2 regions of the Sphingomonas sp. PEI4 genome follow, and region 2 is predicted to be linked to the other one. Evidence: riboswitches for the same ligand, from Rfam matches in the RefSeq annotation. Region 2 holds a riboswitch; the other holds the start of a gene.
What was found. A riboswitch is a leader RNA that binds a small molecule or an ion and turns the genes downstream of it on or off. The one in region 2 is predicted to bind thiamine pyrophosphate.
Positions count from the first base shown of each region.

Region 1: linked by a shared signal. The riboswitch ahead of AC1MLZ_RS16325 (TonB-dependent receptor) and the one ahead of thiC (phosphomethylpyrimidine synthase ThiC) in region 2 are both predicted to bind thiamine pyrophosphate.

Region 1 covers NZ_CM155258.1:3,519,898-3,527,403, forward strand. The annotation lists gene AC1MLZ_RS16315 (SDR family oxidoreductase) at 1-464, shown strand, start outside; gene AC1MLZ_RS16320 (glycoside hydrolase family 130 protein) at 585-1,700, shown strand; TPP riboswitch at 1,748-1,857, shown strand; gene AC1MLZ_RS16325 (TonB-dependent receptor) at 1,977-4,220, shown strand; gene AC1MLZ_RS16330 (phosphotransferase enzyme family protein) at 4,222-5,367, shown strand; gene pnuC (nicotinamide riboside transporter PnuC) at 5,364-5,912, shown strand; gene rsgA (ribosome small subunit-dependent GTPase A) at 6,018-7,016, shown strand; gene AC1MLZ_RS16345 (spermidine synthase) at 7,051-7,506, shown strand, end outside.
Region 2 covers NZ_CM155258.1:2,678,457-2,685,962, forward strand. The annotation lists gene AC1MLZ_RS12445 (GIY-YIG nuclease family protein) at 1-782, opposite strand, end outside; gene thiC (phosphomethylpyrimidine synthase ThiC) at 785-2,704, opposite strand; TPP riboswitch at 2,744-2,854, opposite strand; gene AC1MLZ_RS12455 (outer membrane protein) at 3,288-4,157, opposite strand; gene AC1MLZ_RS12460 (ferritin-like domain-containing protein) at 4,236-5,267, opposite strand; gene AC1MLZ_RS12465 (ferritin-like domain-containing protein) at 5,314-6,321, opposite strand; gene AC1MLZ_RS12470 (MipA/OmpV family protein) at 6,523-7,386, opposite strand; gene AC1MLZ_RS12475 (DUF2141 domain-containing protein) at 7,457-7,506, opposite strand, start outside.

The DNA.
Region 1 (7,506 bases), 840 kb from region 2:
ACGCAGCGGTCGCGGCTGGTGGGCTGATGCAGATGAGCGAGGACGAACTGCGCTATGCGATCGCGGTCGACTTCACCGCGTATCTGCTCAGCGCACACCATGCGGCGCACCGGATGACGCCGATCAGCGACCTCGTCATCATCGGCTCGATGAGCGCCCACGTCCTCGGGCCCAGCTCCACGGTGTATGCCGGGATCAAGTCGGGCATCGCCGGTTTCTCGGAGGCGCTGCGGCGTGAGCTGGGGCCGAAGGGCGTCAAGGTTTCGCTCGTCGAGCCCGGCAAGGTCGGCTCGAACATGCAGTATCCCGACGTGCCCGACGACAAGCAGCGCCAGATGATCGAGGCGGAGCAGATGCTGCGCGCGGAGGACATCGCGGCGGGGGTTGAGTTTGTGCTCACCCAGCCAACGCGCTCGGTGATCCAGCAGATCGTGATCGTACCGCGGGCGCTTGAGGGGGAATAACCTCTCCTTCTAGTTCTCCCGCGAAAGCGGGAGCCCAGGGTACGATAGGGCAGCGTTCGTGGCCCTGGGCCCCCGCCTTCGCGGGGGAACACAGATGGAATACGTATCAAGGAGAATAGCATGTTCGACCAGCTCGTCTTCACCCCCGCCGATATCGACCTGTCGCGCTCGCCGCTGGCGGGGAAGGTCGGCGCCGAGACCTATGTGCTGGGTGCATTCAATCCGGGGATGACGCGGCTGGCGAACGGCAATCTGCTGCTGATGGTGCGCGTCGCCGAAGCCCTGAAGCAGCCGGTCAAGGGCGGCAACGTCCACGCGATCCGCTGGCAGGATGGCGCGTACCTGCTTGATGCGTGGCCGTTGCAGATGGTTGATACGAAGGATCCTCGCAAGTTCCTGATCCCTGGGGGCGGGTGGAAGGTGATGGCGTTGACGTCGTTGTCCTGGTTGCTGCCGGTCGAGCTGGACCCTGAGGGACGATCGGTCGTCGCGGTGCATTACGACAAGGCGATCGCGCCGCGGACGTCGTACCAGTGCTACGGCGTCGAGGATGCGCGGATCTCGAAAGTTGGGGATCGGTATCTGATGACAACCTGTTCGGTCAGCCCGGAGCGACATTCGACGACGCTGTATTCGTCCGCCGATGCGCTCGACTGGCAGCTCGAGGGCATTGTCCTCGATCATCAGAACAAGGACATGCTGATCTTCGAAGGGCTGATCGAGGGGCAATACTGGGCGCAGACGCGGCCGCTCGGCGATCTGTATTTCGCGTATCCGCCAAATAGCGAGTGGCGCGCGGGGCCTTCGATCAACCTGTCGCGCTCGCCCGATGCGCTGCACTGGAAGCCGCACGACAAGCCCGGCATCCGGCCGCATGCGGCGACCGTGTCGACCGCGCGGATGGGCGGTGGTTCGCCGCCGATTCTTACGGATCGCGGTTGGCTGACCTTGTGGCACGGTGTCGAGCCGTCGGGCGTGGTCGGCATCTACCGGACCTATTGGTCGATCCTCGACAAGGACGACCCCTCGACCACCGTCGCGACCGATCACACCGCTTTGCTGGAACCGAACCCGGCGCTGACCGAGCCGCTGAAGGACAGCATGTATGTCGATAACGTCGTCTTCACGACGGGCATCGCCGATGCGGGCGACTTTTACGTCGTCGCGAGCGGCGAGGCCGATCTGGCGTGCCGGATCACGCATATCCGCAAGGACGTGTTCGCCGCCGCCCCGTAAACCGATGCGCGATAGCGCTTTCCACGTAACCCCGGACCGCCTAAGCGGCGCTATCCCCGGGGGGCCGCTGATGTGCGGCTGAGAGGTGGGCAGCAGCCCATGACCCGCTGAACCTGATCCGGCTTATACCGGCGTAGGGAGGGTCTGCGGCTGGCCCGTCGTCCCTCCGATTGGAGTGGACGTGACGGTTTTCAGTGCTGGTTTTTCGTTGTGACGCGCGCATTGGTAGCGCGGGGCCGTCCTGCCCTCCGGGTCGCGTTGGCCCTGACGGCAACCCTGGCCGCCAGTGCGGCAGGGGCGCAGGTCGCGTCCGAGCCGGTCGAACCCGCCGAAATCCGCGTGGTCGGTAAGCAGGACCCGGCCGGTTTGCTCCCGGACCAGAAGGTGCCGCGCGCGCAGAGTGCGATTTCCGCCGACTTCATCGTCAAGCAGGCGCCGACGCTGAACGCGTTCCAGCTCGTCACGCTGCTGCCCGGCGCGAACGTCGCGTCGAGCGATCCGTACGGCCTGTCGACGAGTTCGAGCCTGACGCTGCGCGGTCTCGGCCAGGACGAGATCGGCGTGCTGATGGAAGGCGCACCGCAGAACGACATCGGCTATTATTACGCCTACCCGTCGCAGTTCGCCGACCCGGAGAATTTAAAGCGTATCTCGCTCGCCCAAGGGTCGGTCGATATCGATTCACCCACGCTCGGCGGTGCAGGCGGGCTGTTGTCGCTGTCGCTCGACGATCCGAAGGCGCGTCCCGGTGCGCTCGTCGACCTGTCGCTCGGCAGCTATGCGGCGCGGCGCGGCTTCTTCCGCGTCGATAGCGGGACGATCGGCAATACCGGGCTGAAGGCATTCCTGTCCTATTCAAACACCCGCGCCGACAATTGGCGGGGTGCCGGCTACGACACGCGCCAACATATCGACGCCAAGATCCTGGGCGAATGGGGCGCCGGCAACCGCGCCAGCCTCGCGCTGTCGTACAATGATGCGAACTCGTCGAGCTATCCGAGCCCGACGCTCGCCGAGTGGAACGCGCAGGGTCGCGGGTTCAACTACGACAAGCGCTACACGGCAGGGAACACCAACTATTGGCGCCTGTACCGCGCGCCGTTCCGCAACCTCTACGCCTCCGCGCCGGTGCATCTGGCGCTGACCGATCGGCTTGCGCTCGACACCACCACCTATCTCCAGTTCGGCTACGGCAACTCGCCTTACGGGACGCAGCTGACCACCGAAGGAAACTTCCTTGGCACCGAAGAACTGGCAGCGCCGATCGAGCTGCCCGGTGCGGTCGACGGCGTGGCGACCGTGCTTGGCAATTATACCGGCGACCAGATGCGGACCGGCAACGTCAGCAAGCTCACCTTCAAGACCGGCGCACACACGCTCACCGCCGGGCTCTGGTTCGATTACGGCACTGATCGCGTCACGCAGTCGTACACCTCGGTCGACGAAAACGGGCAGCCGACCGACCGTTGGGGCTACCGCGCCAAGGCGATCCGCACCGCTGACGGCCGCCTGCTCGCCTATGAGAACCAGCGCACCGTGACGGTCACGAAGGGTTTCTTTCTCGCCGACAGCATCGCGCTCACGCCGCGGCTGACGATCGATGCCGGGTTCAAGGGCGTGAACGTCCTGCGCAACGGCCGCAATTATTTGCCCGGCCCGCAGGACAAGGTTCGCAACGACAGCTTCGCTGCCCTGCCGCGGGCCGCGATCCACTACCGGCTCGACGATCGCCAGCAGCTGTTCGCCAACATCACCACCAACTTCCGCACGCCCAACGAGTTCACGCTCTACAACAGCTATTACGGTGGCGAGGTGGTCGTGCAGGGGACGAACGCGCTCAAGAACGAATATTCGGTCTCGCAGGAGATCGGCTATCGCTTCATCGGCGAGCAGTTCTCCGCCTCGGTGACCGGCTTCCACTACAAGTTCCGCAACCGCCAACTCGCCACCGTGCTCGACCAGGGCGGCGCACAGGTCAACGCGACGCTCAACGCTGGTGGTCAAACCTCGTACGGCGTCGATGCGGAGATCGACTACCGTCCGGTCGCCGGGGTCAGCCTGTATCTTTCGGGCGAATATCTGCGCGCGCGGATCGACGACGATCTGCCGGTCGGCGCGGACTTCCTGCCGACCAAAGGCAAGCACGCGGTGTCCAGCCCGACCGTCCAGTTCGGCGCCGGCGGGATCTATGACGATGGCCGCTTCTTTGGCAGCGTCGCGTCGAAATATATCGGCCGGCAATATGCGAGCTTCATGAACGACGAACGCATCAAGGGCTATGCGACGCTCGACCTGTCGGTCGGCATGCACCTGGCCGACTGGCTCGACGGCAAGCGCACCGACCTGCGCGTCAATGCGATCAACGTCACCGATCCGCACGTCCTTGCCGGCGTGCAGTCGGTCAGCACCAATGCGCGGGACACGATCGGCCGTGGCGGCACGGTCATCGCCGGGTCGCCGCCCGCCTATTACATCGGGAGCGGTGCTGCGGTCATGGCGACGATCTCACGGGCGTTCTGAGATGGCGACGCAGCCGATGCATCTGGTTCACGGCATGGGCACCGCGATGGAGGCGCCGACCTGGCCTGCGATAACCGCGGACGAAGCCGAGGCGGTGCTCGCTCGCTTTCCCGCGGCGGGGCGGATGACCGGGCTGCACTGGCATTCCCCGCGACCGTTCTCCGCGGCGACGCTGGTTCACGCGACCCAAGGCGTGTTCTTGCTGAAACGTCATCACGCTCGCGTCCGCTCGATCGAAGGGCTGGCCGAGGAGCATGCATTCATCGCGCATCTTGCCGGTACCGGCGTTTCCGTCGCCGAAGTGATGGCGACCGCAGACGGCGGGAGTGCAGTTGCGAGCGGCGAATGGTCGTACGAACTCTTTCGCGAGGCGCCCGGCGCGGACCTGTACCGCGACAGCCTGTCGTGGACGCCGTTCTTCACGCACGCCCACGCGCATGCCGCGGGTGTCGCCCTCGCGACGCTGCACCGTGCCGCACGCGATTTTGCGGCTCCGGCGCGTCGACCGCAGCCGCTCGTGGCGAGTTTCACGATCCTGCCCGCAACCGATCCGATCGCGGCGGCCGAAGCCTATGTCGCCGCCCGTCCCACACTGGCCGCGGCCCTCGCAGCTCGGTCGTGGCGGCGTGACGTTGCGAGACTGTTCGGAGCGTTGGGTGGCGGGCTTTCCGTGCTGCTGGCCGCGCAAGTGCCGCTATGGACTCACAACGACTGGCATCCGTCCAACCTGCTCTGGGCAGCCGACGGCAGCGTGCGAACCGTGTTCGACTTCGGTCTCGCCGATCGCACCTGCGCCGTCCATGATATCGCCACCGCGATCGAGCGGACCGCGGTACAGTGGTTGAAGCTGGGGCAGGGGGACGACGCGGCGATTGCGGACCCGGAGGCCGCGATCGCGCTCCTGTCGGGCTATGCGACGATCCTGCCGCTGAGTCGCGCGGACATCGCGACGATCGTCCGCCTGCTGCCGCTGGTCCATATCGAGTTCGCGCTGTCGGAAATCGATTACTTTGCCGGCATCGTCGGCGACTCGAACTCCGCGATGCTGGCGTGGGACGACTATCTGATCGGTCATGCCGACTGGTTCCTGTCCGCAGCCGGGCAGGACTTCCTCCAGCGCATCGATGGCGGGAACCTGGTCCGATGACGTGGTTCGAAATCACCGCCGTCGTCGTCAGCTTCGCGGGCATCTGGCTGACCGCGACGCGACGCATGCTGTGCTGGCCGGTCAATTTCGTCGCCTGCGCCCTGTACTTCAAGCTCTTCCTCGACGTTCGCCTGTATGCGGACATGGTCCTGCAGGCGCTGTTCGGGATCGCGATCGTCTATGGCTGGATCGCGTGGGCGCGCGGCAAGGCCGATACCGGCGAGATCGTCGTAAGGCCGCTGCATCCCGCGCAGGCTTGGGCTGGACTGGCGGCTGGCGCAGTCGGCGCGCTCGCGATCGGTTGGTCCATGAGTCGCTACACCAATGCCGCACTGCCCTGGATGGATGCCGGGCTGAGCAGTTTCAGCCTGGTCGCGCAATATTGGACAGCGCGGCGCCACGCCGCGAGTTGGTTGCTCTGGATTGTGGTCGACGTGCTCTATGTCGGGATGTTCGTCGTCAAGGGGCTCATGCCGACGGCGGGCCTCTACGCGGTGATGATCGCGCTTGCGGTCATGGGGTATCGGCGTTGGCGGGCGGCGTAGCGACGGTGTTGCCGAGGGGGCGTCGACCTCGTCGCTTGCCTATCGGCGCGGATGATGGCAGCCGAGCCGCCATGATATCCGATGCCGCAGCCCGATGACGCCCTTATGACACCGCCGACCGAGACCGTGCTGGATCTTGGCTGGAACGACCATTTCAGCGTGCAGCTTTCGAACGACGAAGCGGCGCACTGCCATCCGGTCCGCGTGATGTCCGTCCACCGCGGCCAGATCGCGGTCGCAGGCGATGGCGGCCAGCGTTTCGTCTCGCCGTATATCCCCGGTGCCTTGCCGTCGGACGATCATCCGACCGTCGGCGACTGGCTGCTGATCGACAACGCGACGCTGGAGCCGGTTCGCGTGCTGCACCGGATGAACCTGTTCAAGCGGCGATCGCCGGCCGATCCACGCAAGGACCAGATGATCGCCGCCAACGTCGACACGGTGTTCCTCGTCGCCTCGTGCAACCAGGATTTCAGCGTCGCGCGAATCGAGCGCTACCTCGTGCTCGCGCGCGAGGTTGGCGTGAACCCGGTCGTTGTCCTGACCAAGATCGACCTGACGGACAGCCCGGAGACGTTCGTGGCGGCGGTGCTGGGAATTGAGCCGGGGCTGCGCGTCGAGGCGATCGACGGGCGCGATCCGGCCAGCGTCGCACACCTCGCGGCCTGGTGCGGCAGGGGCAAGACGGTGGCGTTTCTCGGCTCGTCGGGGGTTGGCAAGTCGACGCTCGTCAACACGTTGCGCGGGTCGGCGAGCATCCTTACCCAGGCGATCCGCAAGGGCGATTCGACGGGACGGCATACGACCACCGTGCGCGAGATGCACCGGCTGGAGGAGGGCGGCTGGCTGCTCGACCTGCCGGGCATGCGCGAACTGCAGCTGTCGGACGCGTCGACGGGTATCGCCGAGGTGTTCGACGATTTCGAACTGGCGGCGCAGGCGTGCAAGTTTTCGGACTGTTCGCACACCGTCGAGCCGGGCTGTGCGGTCCAGGCGGGGATCAAGGCCGGCACGCTGGCGCCGGACCGGTTCGCGCGCTGGCGCAAGCTTGCGGCAGAAGAGAAGGCCAATGCCGCGCGCTCGGCCGGGCGGCGGCCGCATTGATGCAGGGCTCGGTATCCAGGGACGTGAGCGCAGGATGACACCTCGGGAATTGATTGCCGTGGCGACGGTGCCGGGCGGCGGCGAAGAACTGCGCCTGTACAGTCGTGGCGGCGACTTCATGATCCTGCTCGATCGCGCCGAATTGATGAGTACGCGGATGACGGGCTCGGAAGAGGCGCTCGCGGTGATGACCTGTGAACGGCTGGGGAAGCGACTGGGACCGCATCTGCTGATCGGTGGATACGGCATGGGGTTCACGCTGCGCGCGGCGCTGGCGGCACTCGGTGGCGACGCGCGGATCACGGTGGTCGAACTGGTGCCGGAGATCATCGACTGGGCACGCGGACCTATGGCGACGCTGATGGCGGGCTGTCTCGACGATCCGCGCGTGACATTGGTGCAGGGCGATGTCGGCGCGGCGATCGCGGCGGCGCCGTCGATGTACGACGCGATCCTGCTCGACGTCGACAATGGCCCCGACGGGTTGACG
Region 2 (7,506 bases):
GCATAAGGCTCTGTGAAAACATACTGTTCATCGATAGTCGGAACCAAGGCACCGCTAACAATTAGCGTATTCTTCAAGAACGAGTATGAGTTCGAGGAAAATCCCGATTCCTTCAGCGCCTGCGAACCTTCCAAGACTATAAACTCGCCATCTTCTTCTACTGCCTCAGCTCTCGCCCCAGCCTTATGATTTATTTCGAAATGAACATCGTGCGCCGTTCTTTGCTCTGCCGGAATTATCGTTTGGGCAGCAGCTCTCGGCTGAGGTTTTAGCAGATCGAGACCGATAACCGGCAGTATGACCTGCAGGTTCAGTAGGAACTGTTCCATGTTTGCCTGGTCTGCCTCGGGGAGGCGCCGCCGATGCCCGGCGGGCTGCGTACCGTTGTCCAACTCAACACGTTTTGCAGCCACTGCCATCTCGATCAGCCGAGCTTCTAAATACTCAACATGGCCTTTCGAAAGGTCGTCATCGCTGGTGGTGACCGCAATCGCGGTCTCCCAAAAAGCTCGCTGTCCGGCGCTCTGCTTGATACGCTCGGTCACGCTATTCGCCGAGCCGATATAGGCACGGGTCGCACCCGACTTTATTGGGTCAGGTCCATGAAGAACGTAAACGCCCGTGCGATCCAACTCAGGACGAGCAACCAAAGCGGCAAAAGTCGCGTCGGTCGCGACGAATGTCAGCCCCGTCCAGCCATGGATCGTGGCCTTCCTTAGCCCGTTGGGCGTGCCGTCGACCAAAAACAATTGGATCGTGCGTCCGAAAATAGCATCGGGCATCTTTACTCTTTCGCCGGCAGATAAATTTCACTGCCCCTCTCTCTAAACACCTCGCTCATCGCCGCCATCCCCTTCTCAGCGTCCATATGCGCACCCTTCGCGAAGAGCGCGCGGTTGGTGTCGGCGGTGGTTGCGGCTGTGTCCGCCACTAGAAACGTGTCCGCAGGCGCATTCTGCTTCGCTGCGAAGTCCCGCACTTCTTGCGTGATCTTCATCGAGCAGAATTTTGGGCCGCACATGCTACAGAAGTGCGCGGTCTTGGCGCCTTCTGCCGGTAACGTCTGGTCGTGGTATTGTTCGGCGGTGTCGGGGTCCAGGGATAGGTTGAACTGGTCTCTCCAGCGGAATTCGAACCTTGCGCGGCTGAGGGCGTCGTCGCGCATCTGGGCGGCGGGGTGGCCTTTGGCGAGGTCGGCGGCGTGGGCGGCTAGTTTGTAGGTTACTACGCCTACTTTCACGTCGTCGCGGTCGGGGAGGCCTAGATGCTCCTTCGGCGTGACGTAGCAGAGCATCGCGGTGCCGTACCAGCCGATCATCGCGGCGCCGATGCCGCTCGTTATGTGGTCGTAGCCGGGGGCTATGTCCGTGGTGAGTGGCCCTAGCGTGTAGAAGGGCGCTTCGCCGCAGACTTCGAGTTGCTTGTCCATGTTCTCCTTGATCTTGTGCATCGGGACGTGGCCGGGGCCTTCGATCATGACCTGGACGTCGCTCTTCCAGGCACGGTGGGTGAGTTCGCCGAGCGTGTAGAGTTCGCTGAACTGCGCTTCGTCGTTGGCGTCGGCGATGCTGCCGGGGCGCAGGCCGTCGCCTAGGCTGTAGGCGATGTCGTAGGCCTTCATGATCTCGGTGATCTCGTCGAAGCGCTCGTAGAGGAAGCTCTCCTTGTGGTGGCTGAGGCACCATTTCGCCATGATCGAGCCGCCGCGCGAGACGATCCCGGTGACGCGTTTCGCGGTCATCGGGATGTAGGCGAGGCGGACGCCGGCGTGGATCGTGAAGTAATCGACGCCTTGTTCGGCCTGCTCGATCAACGTGTCGCGGAAGATCTCCCAGGTGAGGTCTTCGGCGACGCCGCCGACCTTTTCGAGCGCCTGGTAGATGGGGACGGTGCCGATCGGGACCGGCGAGTTGCGGAGGATCCATTCGCGGGTGTCGTGGATGTTGCGGCCGGTGCTGAGGTCCATCACCGTGTCTGCGCCCCAGCGGATCGACCAGACGAGCTTGTCGACTTCGGCGGCGACGTTGCTGGCGACCGCGGAATTGCCGATGTTGGCGTTGATCTTGACCAGGAAGTTGCGGCCGATCGCCATCGGTTCGGATTCGGGGTGGTTGATGTTGTTGGGGATGATTGCGCGGCCGCGGGCGACCTCGTCGCGGACGAATTCGGGGGTTACGAAGTCGGGGATCTGTGCGCCGAAGCTTTCGCCGTCTCGTTTGTAGTCCTTGAGCATGGCGCGGCCGAGGTTTTCTCGGGTGGCGACGTATTCCATTTCGGGGGTGATGATGCCGCGGCGGGCGTAGTGCATCTGGCTGACGTTGTGGCCGGGCTTGGCGCGGAGGGGGCGCTTGATGGTGCCGGGGAATTGGGGGACGCCGCCGGAGCGGTCTGGGCCGAGCTGGCCGTTGTCTTCGGGGCGGAGTTCTCGGGCTTCGTAGGATTCTACGTCGCCTCGGGCTTCGATCCACTGGCGGCGGATTGGCGGCAAGCCGGCGTTGATGTCGATCGTGGCGCGCGGGTCTGTGTAGGGGCCGCTGGTGTCGTAGACGCGCAAGGGGGGTTCGGAGCAGCTTGGGTCGAGGACGATCTCGCGCATGGCGACGCGGACGTCTGGGCTGGAGGGGACCGCGACGTGGATTTTGCGCGAGCCTCGGATCGGGCCGGTGGTTACGCCGATGTCGGTGGTCTTTTGCGTGACGGCCATGCGCTTGCTCCTAAAGGTCTCGGAGCAAAGGCTGCGGTTCTGTGGCGACCGCTCCCTCCCTCCGCCGGTATCAACCGGATCAGGTTCAGCGGGTCGAAGGCTCCTGCCTTCCTCTCAAGCGCGGATAAAGCGCTCCCCCGGGGTGGGGCGAGCATAGGGGGCTTGGGGTGGGGTGCAACGGGAAACTTCGCCGTTCGTGGTGAGCGGGTGCGAGGCGTTTGCGCTTGCGGCTTGCCCTTCGACTTCGCTCAGGGCGAACGGAGGAGAGGGGGGAATGGGCAGCTTCTAACGATCCTCCCCCGCCAGGGGGAGGTGGCAGGCCTTAGCCTGTCGGAGGGGGAGGTAAGGGGAAACCTCTGTTGCGTGTCCTCCCCCTCCGTCGCCTACGGCGCTACCTCCCCCTGGCGGGGGAGGATTGAAGTAACGCGCACAGGAGAAAGGCCGCTGCCGCGGTGTGGGGCAACGGCCTTTCCCTTACTCCGCGCGCCGTCAGTCGTAGCAAAGCTACGCCTTGTGGCGTGCTTTGCTGCGCTGGCCGGGCTTGGGCGAGTCCTGCGCCAGGTTGGCTCAAGCCGCCCGGCGCCTAAAACCTGAAGTTCACTGTGCCGCGCAGCGAGTGCCAGCGGAACTTGTCGTCGCTGCGGCGGAAGTCGGTGCCGCTGGTGTTGGGCGCGATTAGGAAGGGGTTGTTGGCGAGCAATACCGGGCTGCCGGCAAGTGCGGTGCCAGCGGTCACGCGGACGCGGGCGTCGTCGTCATTATACTGGTGGAACATGTATTCCATGCCGATCGAGATGTTCTTGGTCAGCTTCTGCTCGATGCCGCCGCCGCCGAGGATACCCCACTGGTTCTTCGAGCCGCTGGCCGAAAACGCGTTGGCGGTGTTGGTGCTGAAGAACAGATTGTTGATCTTGGCATAGCCCGCACCGAACGTGCCGTAGAACAGCGTGGTGTTCACCGCATAACCCGCGCGACCGCGGATCGAGCCTTCCCATTTCAGCTTGCGCGCCATGGTGTAGCTGGCGGGCGTGGTCGAGAAGCCGGAGGTGCTGTCGGTGATCTCGGACTTGCCGAATTCGCCGACGACGCCGACGACGATGTTGCCGCGCTGTGCATCCATGCCGACGCGGCCGTAATAGGCCCAGCCGTCATCGTCGTTGCGACAGCCATAGGCAGCGGCGCCGGTGCGCGCGGAGCCGTTGCAGAACCCGGGCGAGAAGGCGTTGGCGCCGGTGATCGTGTTGACGCTGTCGCTGAAATTGCCGTCGCCGTTGCGGTCGAACAGGATCGACGAGCCGGTATCGTTGCCCTGGATGTCGTACCCGCCGGCTGCACCGACATAGACGCCGGAGAACGGACGGTCTTCGGTGATTTCCTGTGCGTGGGCCGGAACGGCGGAAAAGCTCGCGACGGCGAGGCCGGATAGCGCGGTAAGCTTCGTAAAGTGCTTCATGGTCATTCCCCAAACGAGGGTCGCGGCGCTCCCAATGCTCGCCGCGACCCGAGGTCTATGTTCAATCGGTGGTCGCGATCACGGATTGGCAGCGCTGGTCTTGATCACGCCGTTGACGCCGGCCGGGAAGAACCCGCCCATCGAGACGGCGGCCTTGTTCAGGTAGACGATGTTGAGCACCTGCCCGGTCGAGCGGCTGAAGGCCAAACCGTTGGCGTCCGTCGGCACGATGTTGGACATCGTCGGATCGCTGCTGGTGATGCCCTGATCGTCGTCAGCGATGACGCCGGTCGCGGCGTTCGTGACGGTGCCGTCGAGGCTGTCGCGCGCGTCGCTGATCTGGTTGGCAGCGGTGCGCAGCGACGGGATCGTCAGGCCGCGGCGATACAGCACCGTGCGGATGAGACCCGCGTGATACCCTTCCGTCGCGAGGATGCCGGCGGAGGCCTCCAGGAACGTCTTGTTCTGCAGCAGCGGTGCCGCGCCCTTGTAAGCCGAGACGCCGACATCCTCGAAGATGAACGCGCCGAGGAAGAAGCTGTTCTCGTCGGCATACGGGTTGAAGATGCCTGTCGGGCCGACAACGCCGGCCGAGCGAGCGGCGAGCGTGAAGGCACCCGGCGCTGCAGCAGTGCCGGGCGAGATGTCGATCGCAGGCTGAGCGATCGCGGCGGTGCCGAGCGCGGTGCGCAGGAACGCAACGTGCGCGACTTCGTCGATCGCGATCTCCCGCGCATATTCGCGCAGGACCGGATCCTGGAACGGCACCTGCGCGCCGCCGGTCACGGCTCCCTGCTGGCCCGTTCCGGTGAGCATGCTGGCGTTGAGGCCGACGCCAAACGTCGAAATCGCGTAGAATTGCGATTCCAGATATTCGAGGTTGAGCGCAAAGTTCAGCACGTCGGCGTCGTTCAGCGCCGCAGCGGGTGGCGGCGTCGGCGTAGGCGTCGGGGCCGGCGCGAGATCGTCATCGTCGCTACCGCACGCGGCAAGCAACGATGCACCGCCGACGGCAAGCGCGGATCCACCCGCAAAACGAAGGAAGTTGCGGCGTTCGTTACGACGGCTGGCGATCGCGTCGAAGATGTCCTGGGTATTGATATCGGTCACTTGGGTCTCTCCCCTGTGTCGAAGAATAGCGTTGGGTCGGAGCCGATCAGGCTGCAGCTACGCTCGTCTTGATGTTGCCGTTCATGCCTGCGGGGAAGAACCCGCCCGCCGATGCCGCGCCCCTGGTGAGGTAGACGATGTTCAGCACCTGGCTGGTCGACCGGCTGAACGCGAGAGCGTTGGAATCCAGCGGGGCGACGTTCGCGATCGTCACGGCGGCCTGCGTCGTGGCAAGGTTGGTCGGCGTCATCGTCATCGGCGCGACGCCCTGATCGATGTCGCTCGTGCCGTCGAGGCTGTCGCGCGCGTTCGAGATCGCTTCGGTGGCAGTACGCAGCGACGGCGTCTCGATGCCCTTGCCGTACAGCGTCGTGCGGACGATCGCGGCATGATAGGCCTCGACCGCGAGCAGGCCGGCGGCGGCCTCCAGATACGCCTTGCTGGTCAGCAGCGGGGCAGCACCCTTGTAGGCGGTGACGCCGACGTCTTCGAAGATGAACGCGCCGAGCAGGAAGTTCTCGTCGTTCGCATAGACGTCGAACGACGCGCCCGCGCCGATCAGGCCCGCGGCGCGTGCGGCGTTCGAGAAGGCGCTGGTGGCGGTCACGCTGACGTCGATCGCCGGCTGCGACACGGCGGCGGTGCCAAGGGCCGTGCGCAGGAAGTTGACGTGCGCGATCTCGTCGGCGGCGATCTCCCTGGCGTATTGCGCGACGATCGGGTCGGTGAACGCGACCTGGCGGCCGCCGAGGACGGCGCCCTGCTGACCGGTGCCGGTGAGCAGGGTGTTGGGGAGACCTGCACCGGTTGCGGCGTAGGAATAGAATTGCGCCTCGAGATATTCGAGGTTGAGGGCGAAGTTCAGGACGTCCGCGTCGGTGATGGCCTGCGCCGCCGCCGAGGAGGAGAAGGACAGCGCGGTGGCGCCGGCGGCGGTGATCGCAGCCGCGCCGAGCGCGTTCTTGAAGAAGTCACGCCGGTCGTTGCGTCGCGCTACGCGGGCATCGAGGGCTTCGATCAGGTGCGCGCTCTCGGTCACGTTAGGCTCGGTCATATCAGGGTCCTCCCCTTGTTGTTGCGGACGTCGGATTGCTTTCCGGCCATCGCGCAACAAGCGTGTTCCGACAGGCCTCGTTTAACCGAAGTTCCCGCGTAACCTGTTCTGTTACGGACATAAAAAAAGCCGTCCGCGTCGAGTAACGACTGCGGACGGCTTTTGGATGCGGGTTTCAAGACCCGCCAAAAAATAATTCGATTAGAACGTGTAGGTGAGTCCGACCGCGCCCAACAGCTGGTCCGCGTCGCCCACATCGGCCACGATCGGGCTGTCCTTGTACTTGCCGAGCATGCGACCGTAGAGCACGCCCGCACCGACACCGAAGCCGTGCCGCAGATCGCCCGACAGGCTCTGCAACACGAAGAACGAGGCGTTGACGCGACGGAAACCGCTGTCGTTGACGTCGTAGGTACGCAGGCCGCTGGCAAGCGTGCCGATCGGCGTCACCGCCGCATAGGTGCGACCAAAGCCCTTGCCCGCATAATCCGCCGACACGCCGAACGCGACGAGCGTACGGACCGACAGGGGCGTGGTGTAGTTGATCTGCGGTGTGATGACATAGCTGTCGTGCGTGCCCGAGACGTCGTGGACATACGCGACGCGTGCCGTGATCGTGTCGTAATCGCTGGTGATCACGCCGGTCTTGCCGATGCCGACATAACCGCCGACCTCGTACGCCGTGTCGATCTTGCCGAGTGCACGGACCTGGCGATTGTCGACCTTACCGGTGCGATCGGTGCGGATCGCGCCAATGACGCCCAGCTCGTAGTTGATGCCGGCCTCGCCCGTGTTCGGGATCAGGTTGACGTAGAGTTGCGTGCCGCGCGTGAAGAAGTCGTGTCCGCGGACCGTGCCGATCGCAACCGCGCCGGGAGTGAAGGAATTGCTGTCCGCGCCCTCATAGTCGGGCAGCGATGCCGCGCCGATGCCGACCGTGATGCGGTTGTTGTCCGCAGGGTTGGTGATCGGGGGCGACGGGTTGGGATCGGTCTGGGCGAAGGCCGGCGTGGCGATCGTGAGCGCCGCGGTTGCGGCAGACGTGAAGAGAGTGAATGCGCGCAAGGAAATGCTCCGGACAGAAAAGGTTCCACGGCGAAACGCGGTGAAACCGTTTTCGGTCCGTCACGATCGGTCAGAAGATGTAACGCATTTTCACCTGTTGTAATTCGGCATCACCCGCGA